3 regions of the Nocardia sp. IBHARD005 genome follow, and region 1 is predicted to be linked to each of the others. Evidence: riboswitches for the same ligand, from Rfam matches in the RefSeq annotation. Region 1 holds a riboswitch; each other region holds the start of a gene.
What was found. Region 1 has a riboswitch for S-adenosylmethionine ahead of ACTWPB_RS17040 (DUF1684 domain-containing protein). Riboswitches for the same ligand answer to the same signal wherever they lie in the genome.
Positions count from the first base shown of each region.

Region 2: linked by a shared signal. The riboswitch ahead of ACTWPB_RS01885 (aminotransferase class V-fold PLP-dependent enzyme) and the one ahead of ACTWPB_RS17040 (DUF1684 domain-containing protein) in region 1 are both predicted to bind S-adenosylmethionine.
Region 3: linked by a shared signal. The riboswitch ahead of ACTWPB_RS04830 (bifunctional o-acetylhomoserine/o-acetylserine sulfhydrylase) and the one ahead of ACTWPB_RS17040 (DUF1684 domain-containing protein) in region 1 are both predicted to bind S-adenosylmethionine.

Region 1 is NZ_CP199935.1:3,646,804-3,657,390, reverse strand. Features, by position in the region: gene ACTWPB_RS17055 (glycosyltransferase family 2 protein) at 1-282, shown strand, start outside; gene ACTWPB_RS17050 (Uma2 family endonuclease) at 398-1,036, opposite strand; gene ACTWPB_RS17045 (hypothetical protein) at 1,067-1,780, opposite strand; SAM riboswitch class I at 2,171-2,265, shown strand; gene ACTWPB_RS17040 (DUF1684 domain-containing protein) at 2,445-3,254, shown strand; partial or broken gene ACTWPB_RS17035 (LLM class flavin-dependent oxidoreductase) at 3,368-3,670, shown strand; gene ACTWPB_RS17030 (DUF2867 domain-containing protein) at 3,888-4,466, shown strand; gene ACTWPB_RS17025 (helix-turn-helix domain-containing protein) at 4,656-5,714, shown strand; gene ACTWPB_RS17020 (2'-5' RNA ligase family protein) at 5,781-6,371, opposite strand; gene argS (arginine--tRNA ligase) at 6,592-8,358, opposite strand; gene ACTWPB_RS17010 (hypothetical protein) at 8,355-8,954, opposite strand; gene ACTWPB_RS17005 (methyltransferase) at 9,110-9,883, opposite strand; gene ACTWPB_RS17000 (hypothetical protein) at 9,840-10,028, opposite strand; gene ACTWPB_RS16995 (hypothetical protein) at 10,025-10,471, opposite strand; gene ACTWPB_RS16990 (pyridoxal phosphate-dependent decarboxylase family protein) at 10,458-10,587, opposite strand, start outside.
Region 2 is NZ_CP199935.1:410,285-420,871, forward strand. Features, by position in the region: gene ACTWPB_RS01870 (M1 family metallopeptidase) at 1-879, opposite strand, end outside; gene ACTWPB_RS01875 (Pls/PosA family non-ribosomal peptide synthetase) at 879-4,790, opposite strand; gene ACTWPB_RS01880 (MarR family winged helix-turn-helix transcriptional regulator) at 4,947-5,381, opposite strand; SAM riboswitch class IV at 5,515-5,629, shown strand; gene ACTWPB_RS01885 (aminotransferase class V-fold PLP-dependent enzyme) at 5,673-6,989, shown strand; gene ACTWPB_RS01890 (excalibur calcium-binding domain-containing protein) at 7,083-7,145, shown strand; gene ACTWPB_RS01895 (hypothetical protein) at 7,152-7,391, opposite strand; gene ACTWPB_RS01900 (Uma2 family endonuclease) at 7,418-8,053, opposite strand; gene ACTWPB_RS01905 (flavin reductase family protein) at 8,094-8,561, opposite strand; gene ACTWPB_RS01910 (Fic family protein) at 8,757-9,899, shown strand; gene ACTWPB_RS01915 (YbaK/EbsC family protein) at 9,901-10,377, opposite strand.
Region 3 is NZ_CP199935.1:1,059,714-1,070,300, forward strand. Features, by position in the region: gene ACTWPB_RS04815 (tRNA (cytidine(34)-2'-O)-methyltransferase) at 1-387, opposite strand, end outside; gene ACTWPB_RS04820 (DUF3017 domain-containing protein) at 434-760, shown strand; gene metX (homoserine O-acetyltransferase MetX) at 1,031-2,176, opposite strand; gene ACTWPB_RS04830 (bifunctional o-acetylhomoserine/o-acetylserine sulfhydrylase) at 2,173-3,489, opposite strand; SAM riboswitch class IV at 3,572-3,682, opposite strand; gene ACTWPB_RS04835 (NADP-dependent isocitrate dehydrogenase) at 4,248-5,465, shown strand; gene ACTWPB_RS04840 (MFS transporter) at 5,825-6,973, shown strand; gene ACTWPB_RS04845 (hypothetical protein) at 7,015-7,917, shown strand; gene glpK (glycerol kinase GlpK) at 7,952-9,448, opposite strand; gene ACTWPB_RS04855 (IclR family transcriptional regulator) at 9,714-10,466, opposite strand.

The DNA.
Region 1 (10,587 bases):
TGGATTCCCCCACTGGCAGCGATCTTCGGCCGCGGCCGAACCCGCCGTGCGGGAATCCTCGGCTACCTCGCGGGTGTCACCAGCCGCCTCACCGCCCGCGCCATCGAAACCCGCCGCCCTCCAACGAGTTCCGACCTCACCTCAGCCCTGGCCCACCCTGTGGCGGTGGCCCACTACCTGACCCTGTGGACCCGCTCTCACTACCGGCACCAGACCGGCCGCCTCCGCTGGAAACAACGACCCCTGGTCACTCCCGACGACCCCATCGCCCGCCGCGCCTGACCAGGCAGGTCCAGGCGGCGGGAATCCGATGACGCCTGTCGCCAGAGTATCGATTCCTGCCACTCACCGATTGGGTCAGTGCGCCGTGGCGGCGAGGAAAGGTGGTCGATGACGACTATTCGATGTCGAGATCCAGGTCCGCCCAGGGGATTTCGACCTTGACCGGGTCGATAGCCGTCACTGCGATGACGGGGTCCTGGCCTCGTAGGCCGATTCGCTCGGTGACGTATCTGCCGTCGGAAGTGAGACGTAATTGCTCGACGGAGGAGACCAGCCCGTCGTCGTCGACCATCCGAACGATCCAGTATTGGGCGATGCCGAGCTTGGCGTATTCGGCTCGCTTATCGACGCAATCGGCGGTGATCGTGCCAGGTGAGACGATCTCGACCACGAGCAGCGCGTCGGCGGCGGTCGGTTTGCGGCGCCATCGGCCGCGGTCGGCTGCTACGCAGCGGTAGAGGATCGCGTCGGGGCGGCGGAAGCCGAACGGAACTTCGGATACGAGCATGTCGAGGTCCCCGCTGGCGCGCAGGCACGGAGCGTCAGAAGACCGGTCGCGCACGGCGTCCCGCAGCGCGGCTTCGATCACGCGCGCGACGGAGATGTGGTTGGGTGACGGTGACTCGCAGTGCACGAGCATGCCGTCTTTGACCTCGATCGTTCGAGCAAGCTCCGTCGGCATCTCTAGGTAGATGTCCAGGCCGATGACGGGCATGTCGCTCCGCAGCCACGACCAGTCGTAGGCTTCGCTCATACCGCTGAGCCTAACGCTGACCGGCGAGTTTCAGGCGACCTCGGTGATGCCGATGGTCGGGAAGAAGAAGCAGGAGCGGCCTGCGTTGTCGGTGGTGCCGAAGACGGCGGCCAAGACGGTGCCGCGGCCGGTGTCGATGGGGACGGCGCGGACGCCGCCGACGGGGATGGCGGCGAAGAGGAAGTCGCGGATGGCGGTTTCGGCCAGGGGGCGCAGTTCGGCGGGGACCTCGGGCGGGACCATGGCGCGCACGATGTCGGCGATCGGGCCCATCGAGGCCATGCCGCCGCGGCCGGTGCTGATATTGAGCCAGGCCACCTGCATGCCGGAGGTCTTCGTGGCGGCGGTGTCGGGGGCGAGGCCGTAGGGCAGGAAGGTGAACAGGGTCTGGCCCGATTTCACGGCCGAGAGGTCCACGCCGGGGATCGGGAGGGTGTTCGTCGGCCACGGACCCGGTACCGCGCCCGCGACAGCGGGGACAAGGCCCGTGCCGTCACCGGTGCAGTTCGCGGCGACCGTGGGGTAGAGGAAAGGCTGGATACCCATGGCCGTCAGCGTCTCGACGACGGTTTGGTAGGCGCCGAGGAGATCACCCGGGCCCGCGGCAGGCGTGCGGTTCGGTGCGTCCCGGGTGACGGCGGGCGTCACCGGCGCGGCCGGTTCGGCGGCAGCCGGTGAAACGGCCAGCAGTAGCGCGGCGGCGCAGGCCGTCAGCGCGGTCAGTGTGGTGGAATGACGCGGCATGATCACGACGTACTCCTCATCGACGCAGAGAAGGCCGACGCTACCGCGTGCGGTGGGTGAATCCGGACAGGTGAAGTAACCGGCCGTTCGGCGCGTCGCAATCTCGCAGCGAACCCACCGCCGCGGCACAGTACCGGTCCGCTGCCCGGTACCCAGCCCGGCGACGAAGGCACCGGGCCCACCCAGAAGGTTGCCGAGAACACTGGTCACCCTGGCCCCGGCAATTACCTCCAGCCAGTGCCCGCGCGGGTCTGCGACCACACCGAACCGGGGCAATTGTGCCGGTGCCCCCTGCCGGTTCCAAGCTCTGCGCTCACGCTGATTTCTACCGTTGTGCGCAGTCACGCCTGTGCCACATGCTGATTCAGCTCGGGCCCGACAGCCGGGGCACAACCATCCAGAGCAACCGAGAGACCTGGCTCTACGACGTCGCAGCAACCCGCCCCGTTCCGGGGTACGGGTGCTTCCGCCGGGATCGATGGAGGAGATCGTTGTGATGACTGTGGGATATCGCCGCCGGCATATCGACCAGTGCCGGGTTACCGCGACGGCCTGTCCGGCCTGAGCGCCGCCAGATCGCGAACCCGTTGCTGGCCGGGTGGAGGTCACCGTGCCTCGTTCCAGCGCCACCCCACCACACCATCGCCGAAGGAGCACGCGCGTCATGACGATCACCGTCGAGAACCACACCCCCACCACGACATTCGCCGACGACTGGGCGCGCTGGCATCATGCCCGCGAGGACGGCCTGCGCGACCCACTCGGCTGGCTCAGCCTGGCCGGGCTGCACTGGCTCACCGACAGCCCGCAGCGCCTGGACGGCGTCCCCGGCACCTGGTGGGTCACCGACGACAAGGTATTCATCACGGCGCAGCCCGCGGACCGGCTCGATGTGGACGATGAGCGGATCGGCGGCGTGCAGATCGTGACGCCTGTGGAGGGCGCGCCGGGGGTGAGCGTGCTCAACGAGGAGAAGGTCCTCGAAGTGATCCGCCGCTCCGGGCAGTACGCGGTGCGCGTGCACGATCCGGCCGCGCCGACGCTGACCGCGTTCACCGGGGTCGCGGCCTATCCCGCCGACCCGCGCTGGGTCGTGACCGGGCGTTTCACCGCGTTCGGACAGGCACGCACCGTCACCACGGGCGCCGTGGTCGACGGGCTGGAGCACCACCACAGCGCCGCGGGCATCATCGAGTTCCAGATCGGTGACAACCACGAAGCGCTACTCGCCTTCGGCACCCCCGACGACCTGAAGGTGCTGTTCACCGACGCCACCAGCGGCGTCACCACCTACCCGGCCGCCCGCTCGCTGGCCGTCGGAGCGGTCGAGGCCGACGGCACCGTCACCCTCGATTTCAACCGGGCCGTGAACCTGCCGTGCGCGTTCACCGATTTCGCCACCTGCCCGGTGGCACCACGTGAGAACAGGCTGCGCGTGGCGATCGAAGCGGGAGAACAGGATCCGAAGCTATGAGGGTTCCGCTGTCGATCCTCGATCTGTCCCCGATCAGCGAAGGGTCCAGTGCCGCACAGGCATTGCGCAATACTGTCGATCTGGCCCGGCAGGCCGAGCGGTGGGGATACACCGTTCCGGGTGAGGGCATCGATGCCGAGCTGTGGTTGTTCGGTAGTTCGGCGGGCGAAAGTGCCGAGCTCGCAGGCAAATCGGGGCTGCCGTTCGCCGCGGCCTACCATGTCGCGCCGGGCACCGCGCTGGACGCGGTCGCGGCGTATCGGGCGGCGTTCCGGCCGTCGGAACTGCTGGCCGAACCGCACGTCATCGTGTCGGCCGACGTCGTGGTCGCACCCGATAACGACACCGCCCGCCGGCGCGCGAGCACCTACGGACACTGGGTCCACAGCATCCGCAGCGGCGGTGCGGCCGAATACCTGTGCGCGGCGCTGCTCGTTCTCGCCTTGGCCACCACCGCATTCGTCAAACCCGAACGGCACGAGTAGCACCACGAGGGGCCGCGGACTCGTTCCGCGGCCCCCGCGCTCACCCGCTCGTCAAGCCCGCATCAGTCACACTTCCCCCATCTATACGTAGGCGTATATCAGCGGTAGTCTCGACCTATACGCCGCCGTACACATGGAGGTTCCAGCTATGCGACTACCCGAATCGGCCCACACCGACCAACCCTGGCGCATCCACGAGATCGCCCCCGACTTCGACGTCGAGGACATCTGGCAATTCCGCACCCCGGGCGGCGGCGCCGACGACTTCCCCGCCCTGCTGGCCGCCCTCCGAGCCGAACGCGCCTCCGAGTCCACCGGCATCAGCGGCCTGCTGTTCAAGATCCGCTGGAAGCTGGGCGAACTGTTCGGCTGGGACCGCGAGGACGCGGGCACCGGCAAGCGCGTTGCCTCCCTGCGCGACCGCCTGCCCGCCGACCTCCGCGACACCGACATCCCCGACGAGGACGGTCCCCTCACCACCCTCTACGTCCTCGGCAACGAATACGCCGCCGAGATCGCCAACAGCACGATGCACGGCATCATGCACCTGGGCTGGGTCCCCGACACCACCGGCTACCACCTACAAATGGCCGTCTTGGTGAAGCCCAACGGCTGGTTCGGCCGGTTCTACATGGCCCTGATCAAGCCCTTCCGCTACGGAATCGTCTACCCCGCGATGACCCGCAGCTGGGAACGAACCTGGAACGACCTCGCCATCTCGCGGTAGTCAGCACAATAGTTAGGAGCACTCCGCTAAGGACTGTGCTCCTAACTATTGTGCTGAGGGTCTCGCTCGGCTTCGGTACGCGCAAGAGATCGACTGCATCCGCAATCCGCGCGACACACTTCGCGGGGTAGCTGAAGGTCTACCCTGTTGTCAGCGACGACGCGGCGGGCGGGACGAGCGGGGGTTGGAATGGCAGTCACCGGTTGGACCGGCGTCGAGGTTCGCGCAATGCGTTCAGCGGCATTGCGGATCACCCAGGCAGAACTTGCCGAACGCCTCGGGTTCACCGAATCGGTCGTCCGCAAATGGGAAAAGCGCGGTGCGACAATCACACTCACGCACCAGCATGCAGCAGCGATGGACACACTGTTGGTGCGACTCGGCGACGATCAACGCCGGAGATTCGAGTCGGCGTGTTCTGCGGTGCAGCCGCCGCCAATGGTGACCACAAACGTTGATCCATTCGGTCGACCAGACACGGTTGTCGGCCAGCTCCAACAGCCGGCCGAGCTTCGTGGTGATAGCGAACTCGTTGAGGCGCTCAGCCTTGCGCTCGGATCGATAGTCGACCGCTACGAGGCGGAGGGCCCGCGTCACCTGGCGAGCGAAGTTCAGGACCTTCGTCAGCGAGTGAATCTTCTTCTCCAACAGCGTCGTCACCCGGCTCATGTCGAGCAGTTGAATCGGATCGCGGCGCGGTTGTCGGGGGTTCTGGCATACATGGCAGTGAACTGTGGCCGGTTCGGTAGCGCCCGGATGTACTGCCGCGAAGCGCAGGTACTGGCGTCGCTGATCGAGGATCCCGAGATGCTCGCTTGGACCAAAGCTACCGAGAGCTTTTGTGCCTACTATGCGGGCGATTTCGTGCGTGCGGTGACGTTGGCCGATCACCAGAATACTGTTCCAGGCTTGACTCCCGCCTTGACATTCCAGGCCTACGGCACAGCGCGTCTCATGGCCAACACCGCCACCGCGTTCCTCTCAGCTGGTCGATTCGACAAAGCCCTCGAGTTCGGAGGATTGGTCGAGGACCACGTTTCACGGTCTGACTCGGTGTGGAGCCGAACCTTGGTGCACCTGGATGTGGCGACTGCTCTCGTCCTGCAGCGCTCACCCGACGTCGAACACGCGGTTCAGCTCGGCATCGAGGCTCTGGACGTCTCGGCCGATCGCCCCATCCGTTCGGTATGGCAGCGGGCGAAAACTCGGCATGCTGTTGGACTCTCGACAGCGAGCGCCGTCACGTGATTACGCCGAGCACTCGAGGCACTGGCAGCGTTCGGCGCAACCACTGATCGCCCCAGAGAGCAACCGCTAGCCACCAAGAGCAAGGACCGCGCGGGTGTCCCAGCGGTAGCTGTGGCCGTCCCTTCTGAGCACGACCAATTCGACCTGCTTCACTCGAACGCTGACACATCGTGCCCCACGCAACGCTGTTACGGCGGCGATGACGTGAACAGCAGCGCGGTCAGTGTTGTTGTAGGCGATGCCCAAGTGCGGCCGGAAGCGGGAAGGTCCCGACACCGCCCCTGCCGACGAGTTCGGCAACACTGCTGCCGTACAGGTCGACAGAACCTGATGCAGATCGAGCAGCTGATCCCACGGTGCAACCGAGAACCTGATCGCGCTACGCGAGCCGCTCAGCGGGCCGACACTGAGATCGAACGGCTTTGCGTCCGAAAGGCATTTGCCGGCAAGCGAAACCAGGCGATCGATCTGCTCGCTCGAGACGACCGTTGTGGCGCCGATCCCCATCATGGTGATGTGCAGGGCATCCAACGGCACCGGATCGATCCCTCCGATCGCCAGCGCCTTCTGGCAGTCGGCAGCGAGTTCGATCAGTTCGGAGTCGTCGAACGTCAGGTACCAGTAATAGCCGGTATGCCCTGGCGCCCACTGCTTCACGGTCCAGTGGTCGCGAAGGACGTCGATCTCGGAGAAGGCGTTCCAGTCATTCCGTGCGATGGCTTCCGGATCCGACGTCGAGTCCGGCTGCAGCTCGGGGAACGGGCCACTCGATGTCATGACCGGCTGATCTGCCTCTCCATGTCGAAATCCTTGTCGGCGAGTTTGCGTATCGGCGGCCCGGACGCGACACCGAGGCGGAGTGCGTCCGGCCAGACGATCACATCCGTTGCGGTGCCGCGATTCCCAATTGCCCCAGACCGAGTTCCAGAGTGCGAGCAGTCAACTGGCACAGTGCAATTCGATTCGATCGAATCGGTTCGTCAGCCGCGACGACTGGGCACGAGTCGTAGAAGGAGGTGTAGGTGCGGGCGAGATCGTAGAGATAGCCCGCCAATCGGTGCGGCTCCAGCGCGTCAGCTACCTCCTCGAGGACCGTGCCGTAGCCGTCCAACGCCAGTGCCAACTCTCGCTCGGCGGGTTCCAGTGGACCAGCACTGTCGACCGTGGCTCGCGCCGTGGCATCGGCCCTGCGCAGGATCGAGCGCACGCGGGCGTGGGCATACTGCAGGTAGACGCCGGTGTTGCCGTTGAGTGTTGTCATCCGGTCGAGGTCGAAGGTGTAGTCCTTGACCCTGGACGTCGACAGATCCGCGTACTTGATCGCACCGATTCCCGCTTGCTCGGCGATGGTGTCGAGCTCGGCAGTACTCAGGTCCGGGTTCTTCTCAGCGACAACTGCGCGCACGCGCGCGGCAGCCTCGTCGAGTAGGCCCATCAACCGAACCGTCCCTCCCGCACGGGTTTTGAACGGTTTGCCATCGGGTCCAAGGATCGTGCCGTAGGCGACGTGATCGACCCCGATCGCGTCGGTGAGCCACCCGACTCGCCGCGCAGCTTCGAAGATCAGCTGAAAATGCAGAGCCTGCCGGGAATCGGTGACATACAGCAGTCGGTCTGCGTGCAGCGATGCGATGCGGTACCGGATGGTGGCCAGGTCGGTGCTGTCGTAGCCGTAGCCACCGTCGCGTTTGCGGACCATCAGCACGACCGGCTGATCATCAGGACCGTTGACCTGCTCGGACAACACGACGACGGCGCCGTCGCTATCGACTGCTACGCCCTTGTCGATGAGTTCGGTGACGGTGTCGGCCAGTTGGTCATTGTAGAACGACTCGCCGATGTAGTCATCGGGTGTGAGCAGGACCCCGAGCCGGTCATAGATCGCGCCGAAGGCTTTCTCCGACTCGGCGACAATCTCCCGCCACCGCGCAACGGTGTCGGGGTCGCCGGCTTGCAGAGCAACGACCCTGGTCCGGGCTCGGTCAGCGAAGTCAGGATCGGAGTCGAACTGGGCGCGAGCTGCCTTGTACAGGCTGTCCAGCGCCGATACCGAGCTGGTCTCGGAGTCGAGTTCTTCGGTGTGCCAGGGCGATTCGGGGTGCTCATCAATGTATTGGATGAGCATCCCGAACTGGGTACCCCAGTCCCCCAAATGGTTCGCACGCACGACGTCCGCGCCGAGGAACCCGAAAACTCGGGCGAGGCTGTCACCGATGATCGTGGTCCGAAGATGCCCGACATGCATCTCCTTGGCCACATTCGGAGCGGAGTAGTCGATGACCACCCGACGCTCGTTCTCGGTGGCCGGCACGCCGAGCCGATCGTCGGCCAGCCTGGCTGACACACTCTCCCAGATCGCCCGATCGGCCAGTGAGATATTCAGGAATCCCGGACCCGACACCTGCACATCGGCGATCACACCACCGGTGAGATCGAGAGCGGCCGCAAGCTCACCGCCGAGTTGCGCCGGCGGCATTCCAATCTTCTTCGCCAGCGGTAGCGCGGCGTTGGATTGGAAGTCGGCCCGATCGGATCGTCGCACTACCGGGTCCGCATCCGCCATTTCCGGGCGGACTCGGACGATCGCCTCCGACACAGCGGCAGCGACACGTCCGAGCAGCGGCACAATACCGGCAGAGCTCACCTTGGATTCCTTTCGATGGGGATGGTGAGCCCATTGTCGCAGGTGCGCGAACTGGCGGAGCCGCGGCCGACGTGGCACCGGCGGAATCGCGCACCGTCGACGACCTCGACCATGTTCCTGGCGACCAGCGACGCCAGCCCCGCCTGAACCGTCGAACAGAGGTGAGCGCTCCGGGTATAACCCAAGAAGTCCTTGCCCTGGGCACCACCAGGGGAGCAGGTCAGCGCCCGCACCGCGTGGGGAACTGTGATCTCCGGCGTCGCGAGCATCGAGATCGCGAGCACGGCCACAGCCTGTTCCGCTCTCGAGCGATCGGCGCGATATCGTGCCACGTTCCCGCCGAGGAATACATGCTCACTGGTGAGGGCGTTGAGCAGCAGCCGATGCGCAAAGGTGGGCGAATTCAGCCAGCTCGCGTCGACAATCACTGGGTCGGGCCTGAGCACGCCCGCAACCCTCGGGAAGCACCGCAGTCCGACAGCACGGTCGACGTCTGAATAGGTCGCGTAAAGCTTTGTCTCGTAATCTACTTCGGTATCGGTGGCCAAGCCGAAGTCGTCGTGGACGAGCGAAACCGCCCCCACCAGGCCGTCCATGATGGAGCGACCCAGGCGATCACGTCCGACCAAGACGAGGTCGAGATCAGAGTGCGAGTCGCACAAGCTGGCCTGCGAGCCGTAGACCAACCCGTACCCGCCGGGCGGGGTGAAGTTGCGACACACCTGCGCCGCCGCGGCGAACAGTTCAGGAGTCATGACGACAGCCCGATCGGAAGCGACGCATACGGGTGCGCGGCGGCATGGAAGTCGATGAGGTGGACTCCGCTCGGGAGCGCGACACCACCACCTGCGATCTCGTACCGGTCGATGAATTCCTCCACTGCTATCGCGAGCGCGGGATCGTCGAGCAACTGAGGGTGGTGTTTGAAATGGACCCCGAAGAACCAATCACGGGCCGCATCGCGACTCGGCGCCCACGCCACCCCGCCGAGCCGGGTATGAGTCAGCGTGCCATCGCCCTGATTCTCGGCGTCACGAAGTGCGTCGACCAGGATATTCCGGGTGTAGGCGCGGCCGCCGTCAGGGAACGGCGCAACCGCTTCCCATGCTCGGGTCACCAGTTGCTGCTCTGGGCTCTCCGCATCGAACAGCATCGCCAGCAGATGCCCGCCGGGGGCGACCAGTCCAACCAGGTCGAGTACGAACTGCCGTGCTTGTTCTCGGCTACGAACCTGATCGCACCGAGGCCGAACGCCCGCGGGTGAGAGTTCCTCGAAGAATTCCCCGATCGGGTAACTCAACGACCAGAAGGCCGTCACCAGGTCAAAGCTCATCGACCGGCCACCACGCAAAAGCGCGGTCACGGCGTCGCTGGTGTCCGCGCCGATCGTCTGCGATTCGGGAAACTTCTGGGCGACTGCGGTCACCATTGTTTCGCTGTAGTCGACGAGCGCGAGATTGCGCGCGTAGGGCGCGATCGCCTCAGTGATCCTGCCTGTGCCACAACCGAACTCGACGACATCCAATGAGGCAGTCGGTGGCCCTGTGATGTTCGGTGAGCCAGTCCGCGACCAGGTCGACGTCTTCGGTTCCGCCGTAATAGTGACGCAACAGCAGTTTGTCGTAGACACCCGCTATCTCGTAGACCGCGCGAAAAGTCTTGTGCGTCATGCTGTTGCCCCATCCAGGTCGAGCGCGAGGTGGTCGAGATAGGCAAGGACGTCGTGCATGTGGGTCTCAGTGACCGCGGGATTGTTCGCCATGAAGCGCAGTGGGTACACGATCGCTCCCGCGCGAAGACGGCCGAGGTCATCGGGGAGGGTGAACTGGTGCAGGTGCCAGTGGCCTTCGGCAAGCACGCGTAGGTGGATCGCGATGTTGAGTTGGTTGACACGATCTAGCTCCGCGTCGTTCAGATTTCCTGCCTCGATGCCCGCTGGCAGGTAGACGAATACGACCGCGGCAAGATCCGGGTCGTTGAGGCGCACCAACCTGGGGTGCGTGTCGACCAATCCCTCGAACGTACGAGCAACCTCATGTCGGTGATCGGCCAACTCCGCGAGCCCGCGCGTCCGCGCCCGAGCATCATCATCCACAGCTTCAGCGACATCCACCCGAGTAGGTCGAAATCGTCCGCAACGCAGCCGGATCACGCACCAGCAACGCACTCAACCCGTAGGGCACTGCCATGATCTTGTGTGGGTCGACAGTGATGCTCTCGAACCCGGCG
Region 2 (10,587 bases), 3.1 Mb from region 1:
GACAAGGCGTTCCGCGCCGCGCTTGCCATCGCAGTGGTTGGCGCCGAAGATCGACATGCCCTGCGCCTCGATCGGGATGTCGAGGTCGTCATCGGTGACGACCACGGTGTAATCGTCGAACGGGTACGGCCCGAACTTCTCGGTGAACAGCGCCATCATCTCGGGCTGCCGCGCGAAATCGTGGTCGAAGTTCACCCGCAACCGCGCCGGGACGACAGCGTGCATCGGCACCGGTTCGCCGACGGCCCCGACCCGGTACTTGCGGTAGTTGCCGATCTGGATCGTCGCCAGATAGCTCGCCATCGGCTCGGCCATCTCGTACACCCAGGTCGTCTGGCTGGCTTTGGCTTGTTTGCCGACCAGGGTGCCGTTCGCCACGGCATAGAACGGGCTGTCGGTAGTGATCGAAATCCGGTAGGTCGCTTTGGAACTCGGGTGGTCGTCGCACGGGAACCAGGAGGCGGCACCGTTGGGCTGGCTCGCGACCAGCGCGCCCTCGGTGAGCTCCTCCCAGCCGACCTCGCCCCACGGACCGCGCACCGGTTTGGGGGTGCCCGAGTAGTGGACGGTGATCTCGAGGACGCCACCGGCGGGGATCTTCTGCTGCGGCGTGACCGCGAGCTTGCCGTGCTGATGGACGAATTTCGCCGCCTTCAACCCGCTGACGAGCACCTTCGACACCGTCAGCGACTGCGACATGTCGAGGGTGAACCACGGCCGCACCGTAGTGGTGACCGCGATGACCACCGCGCGTCCGGCGAGCCGGTTGCTGGCCGGTTTGTAGCTCAGTTCCAGCTCGTAGCGGGACACGCGGTAGCCGCGATTGCCGTTCTGCGGCAGGTACGTATCGATGGGATCCTCGTAGAACTTGCTCCGCATCAGGCGGCTCCGCGCTGCCTCGACTCCCGCGTCGAGGCGGGATCGGTCCAGTGCGAGATGGGGTTTCCCCACCAGCGAGTCGACGGTGGAACCACGTCACCGCGCATCACGAGCGACGCCGGTCCGATCGTGGCGCCCGCCCCGATGTGGGCGGCGGGCAGGGCGACGCAGTGCGGGCCGAGGGTGGCGCCCGCTTCGAGGGTCACTGTGTCCATGGACATGATGCGGTCGTGGAACAGGTGCGTTTGCACCACGCAGCCGCGCTCCACGGTCGCGCCGTCACCGAGTGTCACCAGGTCCGCCTCCGGTAGCCAGTAGGACTCGCACCATACCCCGCGGCCGATCGTGGCACCGAGGCCGCGCAGCCACAGATTCATGACGGGAGTACCCGTGGCGGCACGCGCGAACCACGGCGCCGCGACGGTCTCGACGAAGGCGTCGGAGACCTCGTTGCGCCACACGAACGAGCTCCACAGCGGATACTCCACTGGGCGGATTCGCCCGACGATCAACCATTTGGCGGCCACCGCGATGGCACCGGCGACCGCACCCGCGGCCATCAGCACCAGACCCGAAAGAAATGCTGCGACAAGGTAATCGGTGTGCTGAGCGATCGAGGCGAGTACGAGCAGCACACTCAGGCCGATGGCGAAGGTCACCATCACCGGAATCAACCGGCAGGTCTCCACGAAGGCGCGGGCCAGCTTCAACCGCAGCGGTGGATGGAACGTGCGTGAGGTGTCGCTGGATTCGGTCGCGCGACGCAGCCGCACCGGCGGGCTACCCAGCCAGGACGAGCCCGCCTTGGCCTTGTTCGGCGCCGCCGAGAGCACCGCGACCAGTCCGTTCTTGGGCACGCGACGGCCGGGCGCGGTCATGCCCGAATTGCCGAGGAAGGCGCGCTTGCCGACCTTGGATTCGCCGATGCGCAGCCAGCCGCCACCGAGTTCGTAGCTGCCGATCATGGTGTCGTCGGCCAGGAACGCGCCGTCGGAGATCACGGTGAACTTGGGCAGCATCAGCACGGTCGACGCCTCGACGTTCTTGCCGATCTTCGCGCCGAGCAGCCGCAGCCAGACCGGGGTGAGCAGGCTGGCGTAGAGCGGGAACAGGAAGGTGCGCGCGGAGTCGAGCAGGCGTTCGGTGGCCCACACCTGCCAGCCGGTCCGGCTGCGCACGGGGTGATAGCCCTCGCGCAAACCGATGCTGAGCAGGCGCACCGCGAGCACGGTTGCCACGGCATACGCGCCGAGACTGAGCAGGGTGGCGAACGGCAGGATGACGAAACCGCGCAGGGCGGCGGCGCCGATGGTGGTCTCCTCGCGGACCCACCAGGCGATGAACGTGCCGCCGACGGCGAGGCCGAAAACAGGCATCGCGGCCAGCACCATCGACGACAGACCGAAGACGATCAGCCAGTGCCTGGCGCGTTCGGGGGAATGGTCGGGCCAGCGGCGCGGTGCCTTACCGGTCTTGGTGGCAGGCGAGCCCGCCCATTCCTGTTCGCCCTTGACCTTGCCCGATACGGCCGAACCAGGGGCGATCTCGGCCTTCTTGCCGATCTTGGTGCCGGGCAGCAGGATCGAGCGGGCGCCGATCACCGCGCCGTCACCGATGGTGATGCCGCCGATGTGCACGATGTCGCCGTCGACCCAGTAGCCGGACAGGTCCACTTCGGGTTCGACGCTGGCGCCGTCGCCGAGTTCGAGCATGCCGGTGACCGGGGGCAGGCTGTGCAGGTCGACGCCCTTGCCGATCTTGGCGCCCAGTGCCCGCGCGAACGGAACCATCAGCGGCGCACCGGAAAGACTTTCGGCACCGCTGGCTTCGGACAGACGTACGGCGGCCCACAGCCTCAGGTGCACCGACGAGCCACGGGGGTAGGAACCGGGACGCAACCCGGCGAGCAGGATTCGGGCACCGGCCACACAGATCGTCATCCGGCCGATCGGCGAGATGAACAGCACGAAGGCCAGCAGAATCCACCACCACGACAGGCGCGGCAACCAGGGCAGCGAACCCGACCAGGCGGCGATGCCGGACACGACGGTCAGCCAGGTGACCCACTGCAATCCGGTGAGGGTGGTCAGCGGAATCGTGGCAAGCACCTGGGTGACCTGCGCGCGCAACGGTGTCGGCGTCACGACCCGCAGGTCGACGGCCGCCACCGGTGCGCTGCCGTCCAGGAGCTGGACCAGCGAACCGAGGCGCGGGTGGTCGTAGAGATCGGCGACGGTGACGTGCGGGTACCGCTCACGCAACGCGCCGACGAGCTGCGCCGCCGACAGCGAACCGCCGCCGAGATCGAAGAACTCCGCATCGAGATCGGTGGCTTCGGCGCCGAGGATCGCGTCCCACAGGCTCGCCACCCAGGCCGCCGTGCCCGACAGGCCGGTCTCGGCGGGTTCGTCGGTGCTCGGCAGCGGCCATGGCAGTGCGTCGCGGTCGACCTTGCCGGAGGTGCGGGTCGGCAGGTCGGCGACGATGGCCAGGCGCGGTACCAGGGGCGCCGGAAGTTGTTCGGCCAGAATCTCTCTGGCTTTCTTCACGTCGAAGTCGGGACCGGCGCCGGTGAGATAGCCGACGAGAATCTTGTTGCCCGCCTTGGTGGTTCGGATCGCGGCAGCCGCACCACTGACACCGGGCAGGTGCTGTAGCGCATTGTCGAGCTCGCCGAGTTCGATGCGGCGGCCGCCGATCTTGATCTGGTCGTCGGCGCGGCCGAGGAAGATCAGGCCCTGGTAGTCGTTGCGCACCAGGTCGCCACTGCGATACGCGCGTTCCCAGCCGAGTGCGGGCAGCGGCGCGTACTTCTCGGCGTCCTTGGCTGGATCGAGGTAGCGGGCAAGGCCGACACCGCCGATCACGAGTTCGCCGGTTTCGCCTTCGGCCACCGGGTTGCCCTGCGGGTCGACGACGGTCAGATCCCAGCCGTCGAGGGGAAGGCCGATCCGCACGGGCATCTCGCCGGTGAGCAACGCGGCGCAGGCGACGACAGTTGCCTCGGTGGGGCCGTAGGTGTTCCACACTTCGCGGTCGGCACCGGCCAGCCGTTCGGCCAGTTCCGGGGGCACAGCCTCGCCGCCGAAGATCAGCAGCCGCACCGATTCCAGCGCTTGCGCGGGCCAGGTCGCGGCCAGTGTCGGCACCGTGGAGACGATGCTGATCTCGCGGCGCATCAGCCACGGGCCGAGATCGGCGCCGGTGCGCACCAGGTCGCGCGGGGCGGGGACCAGGCAGGCGCCGTTGCGCCAGGCCAGCCACATCTCCTCGCAGGAGGCGTCGAAGGCCACCGACAGCCCGGCCAGCACGCGGTCGCCGGGGCCGATCGGCGCCCGCTGCAGGAACAGGCGGGCCTCGGCGTCGACGAAGGCGGCGGCGTTGCGATGGCTTACCGCAACACCTTTGGGGGTGCCGGTGGAGCCGGAGGTGAAGATGATCCACGCGTCGTCGGCGGGGGCGGGCAGGGTGTTCCAGTCGTGTTCGCCCGCGGCCGTGGTGGCCGACTCGATACCGTCGCCGGTGGCGATCGCGCTCACCCTGGCCTCGCCGAAGACGAGCTTGGCTCGCTCCTGCGGGTCGTCGGCGTCGACGGGCACGTAGGCGGCGCCGCAGTAGAGCACGGCCAGAATCGTCACGTACAGCGCGGCCGAGCCCGACGGCATCCGCACGCCGACCCGGTCGCCCGGTCGCACGCCCGCCTCGGTGAGCTCGGCCATCCTGGCCTCGATCGCGGCGATCAGTTCCAGGTAGCTGAGCACGACAACGCCGTCGTCGATGGCCGGTGCGTCAGGATGTGCGAGGGCGGTGCTGGTCAGGATGTCGACCAGGGTGCGCGGCGGCGCAGCGAGATCGGCGCGCAGCAACGGGTCGCGAAGGACCGCCGGTACCTCAGTGTGTGGCTCGAGCATCGTGCTCAGTCCACCTCTCATCGGTTGACCCCCATCGGTGGTGTCTGTTTTTTCATGAGTGGGTTACCTGGGGGCAAACAGGATGGTCACCAGATGCCAACGGTACTCGGTGCGGGTGTTGCCGGACGGGAGCGCAGGGCGTGCCGTCGGCGCTGTTCACGACGGCGATTCCGGCAGTTCACCGAGGGCGGTGACGACCAGCCGGTGCAGCGTGCGCTGTTCGTCTTCGTCGAGGCGTTGCAGCACGCGCGCGGTGGCCTCGGCGATCAGCTTGTCGGTGCGTGTGCACTGCTTGCGCCCGGCCTCGGTGATCCGCAGCCGGTATTTACGGCGATCCTTGCCGTCGCGGGTGCGTTCGACCAGGTCGGCGCGTTCCAGCGCGTCGATCAGGCGGACGACTTCACTGCGGTCGATGCCGAGCGCGTCGCCCACTTTCTTCTGCGTCAGGTCGGCGTTTTCGGAGATGAAGGTGAGCACCCAGTGATCGCGCAACGGGACGTCGATCTCGGCATGCAGCGCCTTGGTGAGCCGTCCGAGCGCGTACACCGGGTAGCGCGGCAGGCCGCGGACGGAGTTCGTGTTCGTGGACATGAGCGGGAACTCTAGCAAATAGTGGAGGAGCCCAATCATTGGAGGTATCCATCATGGAGTGCCTAGATGGTTGAAACATGAGTCAGGCGTGGGTGGTTGACAGGTTCGGCGGTCGTCTGTCACTCTCGTGGCAGGTCACGAGTACCAGCGTTCAGCCCCGGCTTGCTGGTCGGCAACCCTCCTCCGCGGTGGGGTGCTCCGGGTGACGACCAGGCCGACGTCCGAATTGGGCGCGGCAAGCGCGGACCTCACCTCTTCTGGAGCGGGTCCCTGAGCCGACGGGATTTCGTTATGACTGCGGTAATCGACCCCACCTGTGCCATCGCCGCTGTTTCCGGTGCCGACCTGCAGGTTCCGCTCGTTCAAGGCGGCACCAGCTGCTACGCCAACTTCGACTACGCGGCGAGTGCCCCGGCATTGAAGCAGGTCACCGACCGGATCTCGCAGTTGCTGCCGTTCTACGCCAGCGTGCACCGGGGGGCGGGATACGCCTCGCGGATCTCGACCGAGTGCTACGAGGCTTCCCGTGGCGCGGTCGCCCGCTTCCTCGATGCCGACGAAGACCAGGTCGTTGTCTTCACCCGCAACACCACCGATTCGCTGAACCTGCTGGCCGGGTGCGTGCCAGGGGAGACCGTGGTACTCGATATCGAGCACCACGCCAACTTCCTGCCGTGGACCGAACACGGTCGCCGGGTCGTGCGGGCCGCCGGCACCGTCGAGGAGACGGTTCAGCGGGTCGTCGCCGAGCTGTGCAGCAAGCCCGCCGCGCTGCTCGCGGTGACCGGGGCCTCCAACGTCACCGGTGAGGTGCTGCCGCTGGAACGCCTCGCGACCATCGCCCACCTGTGTGGTGCGCGCATCCTCGTCGACGCCGCGCAGCTGGCCCCGCATCGACGGATCTCCCTGCGCGAGAGCGGGATCGACTACCTCGCGTTCTCCGGGCACAAGCTGTACGCGCCGTTCGGTTCGGGTGTGCTCGTCGGTCGGCGGGACTGGCTCGACCAGGGTCAGCCGTACCTGGCAGGCGGTGGTGCGGTGCGCGATGTCGGTGTGTCGGAGGTCGAATGGGCTTGCGCGCCGCAGCGGCACGAGGCCGGTTCACCGAATGTGCTCGGCGCGGCCGCTATCGCCGCCGCGTGCGATGCGCTCGCCGCGATCGACCCCATCGAACTCGTTGCCCACGAACGCTTCCTGGCAGACCGTCTCCGCGACGGATTGTCCGCGATTCCCGGCGTCGACCTGGTCAGCATCTGGTCCGACAGCCCCGACTGTGTCGGCATCGTCGCCTTCACCATCGCCGGCTACGCCCCCGGCAAGGTCGCCGCCTACCTCTCCGCCGAGCACGCCATCGGTGTCCGCGACGGCCGCTTCTGCGCCCACCCGCTGCTCACCAGCCTCGGCCTCGACGCCGCCCTCCGCGCCAGCATCGGCCTCGGCACCACCGCCGCCGACGTCGACCGCCTGATCGAAGCGGTCTCCACCTTGGTCACCAACGGCCCCACCTGGACCTACGCCGCCACCGACGGCCACTGGAACCCCACCCCCGAAACCCGCCCCCTCACCGCCTCATCCGCAGAGGGCGCGGCCCCCTGCTTGCTCGGCTGAACTGGTAGCAGGCGAGATCCACCGGGCCGCACCCGCGAGTGGCACTGCAAGAACTGTGATGCCGCCAGGGCAGCCGGTGCCGCCCCGATCCGCATCGGCGAACCCGGCTACCGGCCTGAACTGGACCGGAACAAGGACGGCGTTGCCTGCGAATAGCGTCGATCAGGTACTCATCGAGTGAATGACATCGCCGGTGCGGACGTGCTGGGAGATCGCATCCGAGAAGGTGAGTGAGAATCGGGCTCCAGGGGAGCAGAGGAACTCGATCGCTTGCAGAACTCCATGGCCGATGACCTCATCCGCTCGTCGGAGTTCGACAGGTGCGCCGACTTCGAACTCACCGATCGCGTAGCCGACTACGGACGGGTTCGATTTGTAGCTGACAGCGAAGACGCCAGTCACGCGAAACTCGCTCATCGAGACAGGTCTCAGTCGAGGTCCGCGTCGAGGGCGTCCCAGGTGATGCTGACGTCGAGGGGGTCCGTGATCGCGATCGCGGTGGGGCTGTGGGAGCGGAAGCGGGTTTCGGTGGAGACGTAGACGCCCGCGGTGTTGAGGCGGAGGATTTCGATGGACTTCACGCGGCCGTCGTTGTTCTCCATGCGGACGATCCAGTACTGCTCGATACCCAGGCGCGCGTATTCCGCTCGTTTGTCCACGCAATCGGCGGTGACCGTCGCCGGTGATACCACTTCGGCGACCAGAAGCGTGTCGCCTGCTGTGGGTTTGGTTTTCCACTTGCCGCGGGGGTCTTCGATGCAGCGATACACGATGGCATCGGGGCGGCGGAAGTTGAACGGAACCTCGGAGACCAGCATGTCCAGTTCGCCACTGGCCTTCAGGCAGGGTTGCCCAGTGCCGCGTTTCCGGATCGCTTCCCGCAAGGACTGTTTGATCACGTCGGCGATGGCGATGTGATTCGGCGAGGGTGAGTCACGGTGCACCGGCAGGCCGTCCTTGACCTCGATCACCCGGGAGAGGTCTTCGGGCATCGCTAGATACATGTCCAGGTCGATATCCGGGACACCGGCGCGCAACCACGACCAGTCGTATGCCTCGCTCACGGGATCAACGCTAGCTGGAGCACCCAGGTTGACGACCCGATCAGGTGTCGAGGGGGGTGGGGCGGTGGTATCTGCCGTTGTAATAGAGGAGGGGGGCTGCCGAGGGGGATTCTTCGGTTTGGTCGTGGACTCGGGTTACCAGGCCCACCGCGAGGGTGTGGTCGCCCAGGTCGATGAGTTTGTGGAGGGTGGTGCGGAGCCAGATGGGGGTGCCGTGCAGGACAGGTTCGCCGGTGTCGAGGGTGGTCCATAGGGAGCGGTCGGTGAAGCGTTCGGCGGCGGTGCGGGAGAAGCGGTGGGCCAGGTGCTGTTGGTGTTCGCCCAGGAAATGGATGACCACCGAGTCCGCGGCTTTCAGGGCGTAGATGCTCGATGACGTGTGCGCGATGTTGAACGACACCAGCGGTGGTTCCAGTGACAGCGAGGCGAACGACGTGGCGGTGAATCCCACCGGTCCGGTTTCGGCTCCGAGTGTCACCACCGTGACGCCGGCCGGATAGTGGCGCATCGAAGCCCGATACTGCTCAGCCGTGATCCCGCTCAGATCATCGGGAATCACCAGTCCGGTCTCAGAAGGTTGCACATCGCCCACCGCCCCAACTTACGCCCGCCTCCCGCCCGTTCTCGCGCCTGCTGTGTCTGTTTGATCCAACTCGCCGTCGCCGCTATTGACGTAATCATTACGTCATGACATCATTACGTCATGTTGTATCCCACCCCGAATCTGTCGGCTGCCGATCTAGATGTTCTCGCTGAAGTCGATCAGATGCGGGCGGACTTGCGATACGAGCTGCAGAGCGTACCTGCGGTTTGGGTGGGCGGGTTGCGCAAGTTCCTGACCGCCGACGCGGTGTCAGCGTCGAACTCGATCGAAGGTTTCAAGGTCTCGACGATCGACGTAGAAGACGTGCTCGCTGGCGAGCGTGACGTTGACGTTTCCGAGGAAAACCGTGCAGAAACCGCGGGTTACGCACGGATGATGACCTACATCCAAACGTTGCACGACGTCGATGACTTCGCGTACAGCGCCGGTTTTCTCAATGCGCTGCACTGGATGTTGCAAGGCCATCGACATACGTTGAACAAGCCAGCCGGGCAGTGGAGGCGAGGCCCTGTATATGTGACCAGCGCTCGTACTCCAGGGCTTGTGGCTTATACAGCTCCGCCGGTCGATCAGGTTCCGGTGTTGATGAGGGAGCTGGTTGATTGGCTCAACGAACCCTCGCCGGCACACCCTCTGGTGAAGGCCGCGATGGCGCATCTGCAGCTGGTTTCGATTCATCCGTGGGCTGACGGCAACGGGCGGATGTCACGGTCGCTGCAGACGCTGATGATCGCGCGAGAGGGGGTGCTGGCGTCGGAGTTCTCATCCATCGAGGCATGGCTGGGTGAACCCGGAAATACCTGGGACTACTACGGAGTATTAACTCGTCGAGGCAGCGAATTCCGGCCTGATCAGGATGTTGGTGAGTGGCTTCGGTTCAATCTGACCGCGTACCACCAGCAGGCGCAGACAGTGAGGATTCGGGTCGAGAGGTCGCGACGTGTGTGGGATGCGGCTTCGGATTATCTGCGCGAGACCAGTTCGGAAGATCGGGTGGTCTCCGCCCTGCACGATGTGGCGATGGCGGGGCGCGTTCGGCGGACCCGCTATGAGCAAGCGGAGGGATTGAGTACACAGCAAGCGCAGCGTGACCTTCGCGACCTGGTGCGGCGAGGTGTCCTGGCGCCCGTCGGTCGCACGCGGGCGCGGTATTACGTTGCAGGCGAAAGCTTTCCTGCGGCGATGCTCGATGTCGCACAGGCTCCTGCGTCACTGGTCGACCCATATCGTGACCGCGGCTGATTCAGTCGATTTCGATCGGCAGACCCGCGGTGATGCGGACCAGTTCGCGGAAGTTGGTGCGGAACACCGTGTTCGGGTGACCTCCGGCTGCCCATACTTCGGGGTGGGCGGCCAGGGCGGTGTCTACCCAGGTGGGGAGGTTGGTGGGGTGGCCCAACGGTGCTGTGCCGTCGATGGGTTGGCCGGTGATGCGTTCGGCCAGGGCGGTGGAGGCGGGGGTGAGGGTGCCGTCGAGGCGGTTGCCGGTGCGGGCGAGGTCGACGTGGTGGTGGTCGGCTACCAGGAGCAGGACGGGGTCGTTGTCCAGGAGGAAGACCTGAGCGGTGAGGATCGCCGTGGGTTGGGCACCCATGGCGCGGGCGGCATCGGCCGCGGTGGGGGTCGGCGTCTCGGGGCAGACGATGACGCCGTGGTGCCCGCGGGCGATGAGAGTTTCCGCGACCCGGCATGCGACCGGCGGCAATGACGACCTGCGCATACCAACCAGAGTAGGTCGATTGCGGGAAATATGCTGTGTTACTTGGAGTTCTGGCGAACTCGAGTTCGCGGCCCCGCCGGTCCCGTCGATCAGGCACCGTTGCTTGCTCCTTCGTCGCCTGCGCAACGGCGCCTGATCGACGGGACGGCCGCGAACCGGCCGCTGCGCGGCCGCCCCTCCTCGAGGTCGGGGGTGCGGGGGTGAGTGGGT
Region 3 (10,587 bases), 2.6 Mb from region 1:
CGGAATGCGCACCTGGTCGGTGATCTGCGGATCGGCCAGCACTTCCTCGGGCAATCCGGTCGGCTCGGTGCCGAACAGCAGCGCGTCGTTGTCGCGATAGGCGATATCGGTGAAACGGGTCGTTGCCTGTGTCGTGAAGGCGAACACGCGGCCGGGCCGGATCGCCGCGAATGCCGTCGCCAGATCGGGGTGCACGGTCACCACCGCGAGGTCGTGGTAGTCCAGTCCCGCTCGCCGCAGCTTGGACTCGGACAGGTCGAAGCCGAGCGGTTCGATGAGGTGGAGCGCGCAGCCGGTCCCCGCGGCCAACCGGATCGCATTGCCGGTATTGGGCGGAATCACGGGCTCGTGAAAGATCAGGTGCAGCACAGCGGACCACTCTGTCATGCGCCACCCCGCCCGCGCGCAGGTGGTATCTGGAACAATCGGCCCCGTGAACGAGGCGGAGACGACCGGCAAGCACCGGGTCGCGCGATTGAGCGCGGGGGAGCAGTACCTGCGCAGTCATCTGCCGATGACCGTGGTGACCGCGCTGATCGTGATCGCGGTCGGCTTCGTGGCGTGGGATCGGTGGCGCCGTGGCGCGCTGATCTTCGGCAGTGCCGCGCTGGTGGCCGCCGCGTTCCGGCTGTGCTTACCGACCGTGCAGGTGGGGTTGCTCGCCGTGCGCAGCCGCCCGTTCGACGTGGCCGCGCTGACCGTGCTCGGCAGCGCCATCGTGTTCCTGGCCGCCACGATCAACACCCTCGGCGTGAGCTGAAACAGAACCGGCCGCCTCGTTCGACGCGGCCGGTTCTGTTTCGGAGTTCAGACGGAGGTCTTGTCCCACAGGCTGCGGGTGCGCGCGAGCATCGCTCGGGCTGATCGTCGACCGGGTTCGCGGCGGCGCGGCGCCTGTGCTGTACGCGGCGTTCATGACCCGCGCCGAACTCGTCGAAGCGTTGCTGGAACGCGAACGTGAACGCGGCCTGGAACGGATCGCCGATACGCTGCCCGAGGAATCGTCACCCGGCTGGCGGGGGCGTGAAGGTCAGCGGTTCTCCCGCGCGAGGCGCATCGTCTCGGTGAGCAGTTTCGACACCGCGGCCGCCTCGGTCAGGAACCCGTCGTGCCCGTCGCGCGAATGCACGATCTCGAGACCAGCGCAGCCCGGCAGACCTTCGGCCAGCTCGGCCTGAGTGTTCAAGGGGTACAGGCGATCCGAGTCGACCCCGCCGACCACACAAGGCACCGACGTCGACGCCAGCGCGGCAGCGACACCGCCGCGCCCGCGACCCACATCGTGGCGATTCATTGCCTCGCTGAGCAGTACATAGGTGGCCGGATCGAAGCGTTGACACAGCTTGTCGGCCTGGTGCTCGAGGTAGCTCTGCACCGCGTACCGTCCACCGGTCCACGGGTCCTCCTCGCCCTGGGCCTTGTTGGCGAAGCGGTGGTCGAGTTCGCCGTCGGTGCGGTAGGTCAGGTGCGCGATGCGCCGGGCCAGCCCCATGCCGGTCATCGGCGCGCGACCGGTGCCGTGATAGTCGCCGCCCTGCCAGTCGGGATCGGCCGTGATGACGGCCATCTGGGTGGTCTGGGTGCCGATCTGATCGGCGGTGGCGCGGGCGCCCACGGCCAGCACGAGCGCGGCGCTGACCCGCTCCGGCAGGCCGATGATCCACTCGAGCACCCGCATGCCGCCCATCGAGCCGCCGACGACCGCGCCGAGCCGCTCGATCCCGAGCACCTCGAACAACCGCGCTTCGGCGTTCACCTGATCGCGGATGGTCAGCTCGGGAAACCGTGCGCCCCATGGCTTTCCGTCGGCGGCCAGCGAGGACGGGCCGGTGCTGCCCTTGCAGCCGCCGAGCACGTTGGTCGCGATCACACACCACTCGTCGGTGTCGATCGGCGCGCCGGGCCCGACCATGCCTTCCCACCAGCCGGGCGCCCCGTCGGGCCCACCGACGACATGCGAGTCGCCGGTGAGCGCGTGTTCGACGAGCACCACATTGTCCAGCGTGGGCGAGAGCTCGCCCCAGCGTTGCACCGCCAGCCGCACATCACCGACGACGGCGCCGTTCTCCAGCGTCATGTCCCCGATGGCGACCACGCCGACACGCCCGTCCGGCGGTGGCAGCAGGGCCACCCCGGTTCCGGGTCGGGCGATCGGCGATTCGGTGCTCACAGTCACGTCGTCGCCGCCGCGAACCCGGCCCGCAGATCGGCCAGAATGTCTTCGATTCCCTCGATGCCCACGGCGAGCCGGACCAGGCCGGGAGTGACGCCGGCCGCCAGCTGCTCTTCGGGCGTCAACTGCGAGTGCGTGGTCGACGCCGGGTGAATCACGAGTGAACGCACATCACCGATGTTAGCGACATGGCTGTGCAGGCTGAGCGCGTCCACGAACTTCTTGCCCGCATCGACACCACCCGCCAGCTCGAACGCCACGATCGCGCCCGCCCCCTTGGGCGCCAGCTCCTTGGCCCGCGCGTGCCAGGGCGAGGACTGGAGGCCCGCGTAGAACACCGCGTCGACGCCCGGCTGCTCGGCGACGAACTTCGCGACCGTCTCAGCATTGCTGACGTGCCGTTCCACGCGCAGGCTCAGCGTCTCGATGCCCTGCGCGATGAGGAACGCGTTGAACGGCGAGACCGCCGCACCCAGATCGCGCAGCAGCTGCACGCGCGCCTTGAGCGCGAACGCGGGCGCGCCGAGATCGGCGAACACCGCACCGTGGTAGCTGGGGTCGGGCTCGGTGAAACCGGGGAAGCGCGCGTTGCCGTCGGCGTCGCGCACGGTCCAATCGAACGTGCCGCCGTCGACGATCACGCCCGCCACGGCCGCACCGTGCCCACCCAGGTACTTCGTCGCCGAATGTACGACGATGTCGGCGCCGTGGGCCAGCGGCTGGATCAGGTACGGGGTGGCGACGGTGTTGTCGACGATCAGCGGAATGCCGTTCGCGTGCGCGACACCGGCGATGCCGGGGATGTCGAGCACCGCACTGCTCGGGTTGGCGATGGTCTCGCCGTAGAACGCCTTGGTGTTCGGCCCGATCGCCGCCGCCCATTGCGCGAGGTCATCGGGATCCTCGACGAACGAGACCGTGATCCCCAGCTTGGGCAGCGAGTAGTGGAAGAGGTTGTAGGTGCCGCCGTAGAGGTGCGGGCTGGACACGATGTGGTCGCCCGCGCTCGCCAGGTTCAGGATCGCGTAGGTCTCCGCGGCCTGGCCGGAGGCCAGCAGCAACGCCGCGACGCCACCTTCGAGCGCGGCTACCCGCTGCTCCACCGCGTCCTGGGTGGGGTTCATGATCCGGGTGTAGATGTTGCCCGGTTCGGCGAGACCGAACAGCGCGGCGGCGTGATCGGTGTCGCGGAAGGTGTAGGAGGTGGTCTGGTAGATCGGCAGCGCCCGCGCGTTGGTGCTCGCGTCGGGGGTCTGGCCCGCATGGACCTGTTTGGTCTCGAAGGACCAGTTCTCGGGCAGGGAAGAGTCGGTCATGTCGTGCTCCAGTGGGGTGTCAGCCGGGAGATCTCGTCAACTGGGTCGGATCGACGGGCAACAACACATGGGGGCCTCCTGCAACGCGCGCTTGCTCTCGACTTTCGAGAGCCCGGTCATCACCCGGAGCACCCCACCGCAGCTGGAGGGTTGCCGACCAGCGAGCCGGGGCTTCGCGCTGGTACTCATGACCTTGTCGTCATGTTAACCGGACATCTCCCGCGCGCGGAAACTTCCCCCGCATTTCACGCTGAAGATCACTCGTTCGACGGTGTCCCGAAGCCGGGTGTGTCGTGCACCGGTGCGCCGCAGGCCTCGCGCAGGCCGTGGTAGGTGCGCAGAACCGCGGCGCGGGTCACCCATACGGCCGCCGCCGGGCTCGAGCTCAGCAGCGCTTCCTCGGTGTCGGCGACCGAGAAGTCTGCCAGATGCCCGCCACCAGCTCCACCGTGAAGACGAACATGCCGATCGCGGTCTGACCTGGTCGGGCCCCGCTGTGTTACCGCTCAGTAGCCGGTCAGGGCCCGATCAGGTGTCGACGGGTAGTCGGAGCGGAGTAGTTTCTACCCAGTCCCGCACAGCGGGCCCTCCCATCGCGGTGAGGTGGAGGACAGCAGTACGCTCGTCTTGTTTGCACCACACGTCCCGCAGACAACGCGGGGCATATACGTTGTCTGTTGGAACTGCTGGGGTCCGCTCACAAGCGTGTTCGCCTAGCCGTGCAATAAGGGCACCCACCGAGGAGGACACGAAGATCCATGTCCAAGATCAAGGTTGAAGGCACCGTTGTAGAACTCGACGGCGACGAGATGACCCGGATCATCTGGCAGTTCATCAAGGACAAGCTGGTCCATCCCTATCTCGACGTGAACCTCGAGTACTACGACCTCGGCATCGAGTACCGCGACAAGACTGACGACCAGGTCACCGTCGACGCGGCCAATGCCATCAAGAAGTACGGCGTCGGCGTGAAATGCGCCACCATCACCCCCGACGAAGCGCGGGTGAAAGAGTTCGGCCTCAAGAAGATGTGGCGCTCGCCCAACGGCACCATCCGAAACATTCTGGGTGGCACCATCTTCCGCGCGCCGATCATCATCTCCAACGTGCCCCGCCTGGTGCCCGGCTGGACCAAGCCGATCATCATCGGCCGTCACGCCTTCGGCGACCAGTACCGCGCCACCGATTTCAAGGTCTACGAGGCGGGCACCGTCACGCTGACCTTCACCCCGGACGACGGCAGCGAGCCGATCATCCACGAGGTCGTGAAGATGCCCGAAGACGGCGGCGTCGTCATGGGTATGTACAACTTCAAGAAGTCCATCGAGGACTTCGCGCGGGCCTCGTTCAACTACGGCCTGCAGCAGAACTACCCGGTGTACCTCTCCACGAAGAACACCATCCTCAAGGCTTACGACGGCATGTTCAAAGACACCTTCGAGGAAGTCTTCGACGCCGAGTTCAAGGCCGAGTTCGACGCGGCGGGCCTCACCTACGAGCACCGCCTGATCGACGACATGGTCGCCTCCTCCATGAAATGGGAGGGCGGCTACGTCTGGGCCTGCAAGAACTACGACGGCGACGTGCAGTCCGACACCGTGGCCCAGGGCTTCGGCTCGCTCGGCCTGATGACCTCGGTGCTGCTCACCCCGGACGGCAAGACCTGTGAGGCCGAGGCCGCGCACGGCACGGTCACCCGGCACTACCGCCAGCACCAGCAGGGCAAGCCGACCTCGACCAACCCGATCGCGTCGATCTTCGCCTGGACCCGTGGCCTCGAACACCGCGGCAAGCTGGACAACACCCCCGAGGTGATCGGCTTCGCGCAGGCGCTCGAGGACGTGGTCATCAAGACCGTCGAGGGCGGTCAGATGACGAAGGACCTCGCGGCACTCGTCGGCGGGGACCAGGGTTACCTGAGCACCGAGGAATTCCTGGGTGCGCTGGACGTGAACCTGGCTCGCGCGCTGAAGTGAGTTGAGCCCCGGTTCGCAACCGCGAATCTGCACGGCTGTGAAGACGCCCGCACCGAATCCGGTGCGGGCGTCTTCTGTTCTGTTCCGCCTCTCCGCGTATTCAAGCCGGACTCGAGTGGGGTGAGACCTGCGTTGGCGGCCGGTGGGAGGGCGATGGGCGGGTTTGCTCGGCTCGGTGAGTTACCCATGTTCTTGCGAGATCGGTGGGTTGCTTGCCTGGTCGTTTTCTGCGGGGTGGGGTAACTCACGCTCTGCTCGGGTAGCGAACGGGTACCCGTGGCCCGTTGCATGGAAGCGTGACTTCCATTGCAGCCCCCGATCGCCTCGACGCGCCACGCAGCAGCTGGCACGTCCCGGCGATGCTCGCGTTGGCGCTGGGTGGATTCGGGATCGGGACCACCGAGTTCGTGACCATGGGGTTGCTGCCCGATATCGCGCGGGCATTCGATATCTCGGAGCCGTCGGCCGGGCACGCGGTGTCGGCGTACGCGCTGGGTGTGGTGGTCGGCGCGCCGCTGATCGCCGCGTTGTGCGCGCGGGTGGCGCGCAAGAAATTGCTCATCGTGTTGATGGTCGCGTTCACCATCGGCAATATCGCCACGGTCCTCGCACCGACTTTCGGCACGCTCGTGCTGGCCCGCTTCGTGTCCGGCCTGCCGCACGGGGCGTACTTCGGTGTCGCCTCGCTGGCGGCGGCCACGCTCGCGCCGGTAGGCCAGCGGGCCAAGGCGGTCGCCGCGGTGATGCTCGGACTCAGTGTGGCGAATGTGATCGGGGTGCCCGGCGCGACCTGGCTCGGTCAACATCTGGGCTGGCGTGACGCCTATGTGGTCGTCGCCGTGATCGGCGTGGCGACGGTGGCCGCCCTGTGGCGCTATGTTCCCGCGCTGACCAGTATGAAGATCACCAACCCGATGACCGAACTCGGTGCGTTGCGGCGCCCGCAGGTGCTGCTCACCCTGGCTGTCGGCGCGATCGGCTTCGGCGGCATGTTCGCCGTGTACACCTACATCGCCACCACCATGACCGACGTCGCGGGCATGCCCATCGGCGCGGTGCCGATCGTGCTCGCGCTGTTCGGCCTCGGCATGATCGTGGGCAATATCGGCGGTGGCGTCCTCGCCGACCGCGGCGTCGACCGCTCGATCTTCGTCGCCATGATCGCGATGGTGGTCATCCTCGCCGGCTTCGTCCTGGCCGCCCACAATCCGATCACCGCCTCGATCGGCGCCTTCCTCGTCGGAGCCTCCGGCGCGGCCCTGGCACCAGGCCTGCAAACCCGCCTGATGGACGTAGCCGCCGACGCCCAAACCCTAGCCGCCGCCCTCAACCACGCCGCCCTGAACATGGCCAACGCCGCGGGAGCCTGGCTCGGCGGCCTCGTCATCGCCGCTGGCCTCGGCTACACCGCACCGGCTATGGTCGGCGCAGTTCTCGCGGTAGCCGGCGTTCTCCTATTCACCCTCACGGTGTTCCTGCAACGCCGCACCGCCTACAACATGCCGTAACAGATTGGGGCTCTTCCTCAGTTCGTCGTACGGTGCCCCGCATGCCGAGCCACCTGCACGAGGGTTTGCTTGACCTGTTCCGCACGGATCTCCTGCTGGCCCCGTCATTGCTGGCGGAGGAGTTCAGTGTCCCGCTGCCGGGCCTATCCCAAATGCGGGCAGAGCCGTGTGACTTCACTGACGTCGGGCCCAAGGAGTTTCGCGGTGACCTGGCACTCAGCACTCATGACGATCGCGACATTCCTGTTCTTGGTGTGTGCGTAGAGGTGCAGTTGTCCAAGGCGGATGTGCGCCGCTGGAAATGGCCGGTCTACCTGACCACGCTGCGATCGCGGCTGTGTTGCCCGGTGGTTCTGTTGGTGGTGACGCCGAGCAGGAAGGTCGCGAAGTGGGCCGAGCAGCCGATCGAGCTCGATACCGTCGGATCGGTCATCCAACCGCTGGTGCTAGGCCCCGACCGCTTCCCCGTCGTCACCGATATAGATGAGGCCAGGCGGTGCCCCGAGCGGGCAACGCTGTCGGCGATCGCCCACGGCGCAGGCCCCCACATGGAGGAGGTCCTTGCGGCCTTCCTGGCCGGGCTGATGAAAACCGACGACGAACATGCGAAAATGTATCTTGATCTGGTCGATGACGCGTTGACCGTCTCGGCATGCCGACGCTTGGAGGAACTGATGGAGAGCACCCCGCAGTACCACGGCCGCATCGCTACCAAGTACATCGCGAAAGGGCGCGAGGAGGGGCGCGCGGAGGGGCGCGCGGAGGTGGACGCGAAGGTCGCCAAAACTGCCGCGCACGCCGTGCTCACTGTGCTCACTGCCCGCGGGCTCGAGCTGTCTGCCGCGCAACGGACGCAGCTCGCCGCCTGCGCCGACCTCGGCCAGCTCGACGCGTGGTTGACGCAGGCCGTCACCGCTACTCGCACCGACGAACTCTTCGGCTGACTGCGCGCCTCCAGCGAGCGCTTCTTCGACGGATCTAGTCCGCCGTGGCCGGGCGGGCCCAGCCGACGCTGAGCTGGACGGCGCGTTGCCAGCGTTCGTATTCTTCTTCGCGAATTCGGCGGTCCGGGGACGGGATCCATTGGGCGGCGACCTTCCAATTGCGGCGTAGGCCTTGGAGATCGGGCCAGTAGCCGACGGCCAAGCCCGCTGCGTAGGCGGCGCCGAGGGAGACTGTTTCGGTGACGAGGGGGCGCATGACGGGGGTGTCGAGGACGTCGGCGATTATCTGCATGAGCAGGTTGTTGGAGGCCATGCCGCCTGCTACGCGCAGGGATTTCGCCTGAAGGCCTGCGTCGGCGTTCATGGCCTCGACCACGTCACGGGTTTGCCAGGCGGTGGCCTCAAGGACGGCGCGGGCCAGGTGGCCTTTGGTGACATAGGAGGTCAGGCCGATGAGCAGACCTCGGGCGTCGCTGCGCCAGTGGGGTGCGTAGAGACCGGAGAAGGCGGGGACCAGGTAGCAGCCGCCGTTGTCGTCGACTGTGCTTGCGAGAGTTTCGATTTCGGGGGCGGTGGCGATCAGGCCGACGATGTCGCGCAGCCATTGGACCAGTGAGCCGGTGACCGCGATCGGGCCTTCGAGGGCGTAGACCGGTTCGGGGCCGACCTGGTAGCCGATGGTGGTGAGCAGGCCGTGTTCGGAGCGGATGAGTTCAGTGCCGGTGTTCATCATGAGAAAGCCGCCGGTGCCGTAGGTGCATTCGGTTTCGCCTGGGGCGAAGCAGGTTTGGCCGAACAGGGCCGCGTGCTGGTCGCCGAGGGCGGCGCCGATCCGCACGCCGGGCACGACCGTGCGGGCGGTGCCGAAATCGCCGGTCGACGGTTCGATGCGGGGGAGCATGACGCGCGGAATATCGAAGAACCGCAGCAGTTCTTCGTCCCACTGCCGGGTGGCCAGGTTCATCAGCAGGGTGCGGCCGGCGTTGGTGACGTCGGTGACGTGCTCGCCGGTGAGGTTCCAGATGAGCCAGGATTCCATGGTGCCGAAGAGAACGTCGCCGCGTTCGGCTCTGGCGCGCAGGTCCACGACGTTGTCGAGCAGCCAGCGCAGGCGTGGTGCGGCGAAGTAGGTCGCCAGGGGCAGCCCGCTCAACTCCGAAATGCGCTGGGCGCCAGGCAGTTCCTTCATCCGATCGACCAGCTCTTCGGTGCGCACGTCCTGCCAGACGATGGCCAACCGTACCGGCACCCCGGTGCGCCGATCCCACACAACAGTGGTCTCGCGCTGATTGGCGATGCCGATCGCGGCCACCTGGTCCACGGTGATCCCCGCATCGCGCAGCGCCGCGGGCACGATCCGCTCGACCGTCCGCCAGATCTCGAGCGCATCCTGTTCCACCCACCCGGACCTGGGGTAATGCTGCCGATGAGTCCGCTGTGCCATCCCGGCGAGCCGCGCGTGCTGGTCGAAGACGATGCAGCGGCTCGAAGTAGTGCCCTGGTCGATGGCGAGCACGAAACGTTGAGTCATCGGCAGCTGCTCTCGTCGTCGAGCTGCTGCTGATGTGCGCCAGCAGGCCATACAGGCGTGCGTGTCTTCGTGGGGATCGCGCCACCATGGGTCCACCGATCTGTGAAAGGTGCTGTGTCGCAAGCCTGCTGGTGTGGACTCCCGAGGATGGTGGTCCCGTGATCGCGTGCCTGTCGAGTGGTGTTCGGTCGAGTTGGGGCAGCAGCCCTGCTGGTCGTGAGCCTGCCCGCCTGGGCCATGTCGGCGAAAGCCACGCTGTCCCAGATCATCGAGCTGCCGTCAGGTCACGGTGCACGGCGAGAGCGGCGGCGCGCACCTGCTCGATCGCGGCCGAACGCACCTGTAACCGGTTGTCGCACAGCCGATCCGTCGGCCCGGTGATGCCGATAGCCGCGACGACGAGCCCACCCCTGGCCCGAATGGGCGCGGCGATCCCCGCTTCGCCCGAGCGGTACTCCTCGACCTCGTCTGCCCAACCCCGCCGTCGAACCTCGGTGATCGCACGGTCGAGCCCCTCGCTGCCGGTGATCGTCCGGCGGGTGAAGCCTTGCAGCGCACCGGCTTCCGCCGCGGCATCGTAGGCGAGCAGCACCTTGCCGAGCGCGGTCGCATGGGCGGGAAGTACCTCGCCGACCGCAAGGGCCTGCACGCTGTTGTCGGGCCGGAAGACGTGGTGGATCACGGTGATTCCGTCGTCCCGCGCAACCGCGATGCGGACCGATTCCCCGGACCGGGAGGCGAGTGCGTCGGCCCGGTGGATCGCCCGCGAGCGCAACTCGTTCACATCGAGCCGATCGGTCCCGAGCCGGTCGATGGCGGGACCGAGCAGGTACTTGCCGGTGAGAGCGTCCTGGTCGACGAATCCGACCCCGAGCAGCGTCCGCAGGATGCCGTGCGCGGTGGGTTTGGCCAGGTCGAGCGCGGTCGCGATCTCGCCGACGCCGAGCGGCCCCGGCCCACGCGCCAGCAGACGCACCACGGCGGCGGCGCGTTCGATCGACTGGATCGGGCCAGGCATGAGGCCGAACCTACCACCGTTCAGCATTGTCGAACGGCAGGCATAGCGGCCGATAGCCGCGGTTCCTAGCGTGGATTCCGGGCCGCGGTGCCCGATCTGCGGACTCGACGGTGAGTTCCGG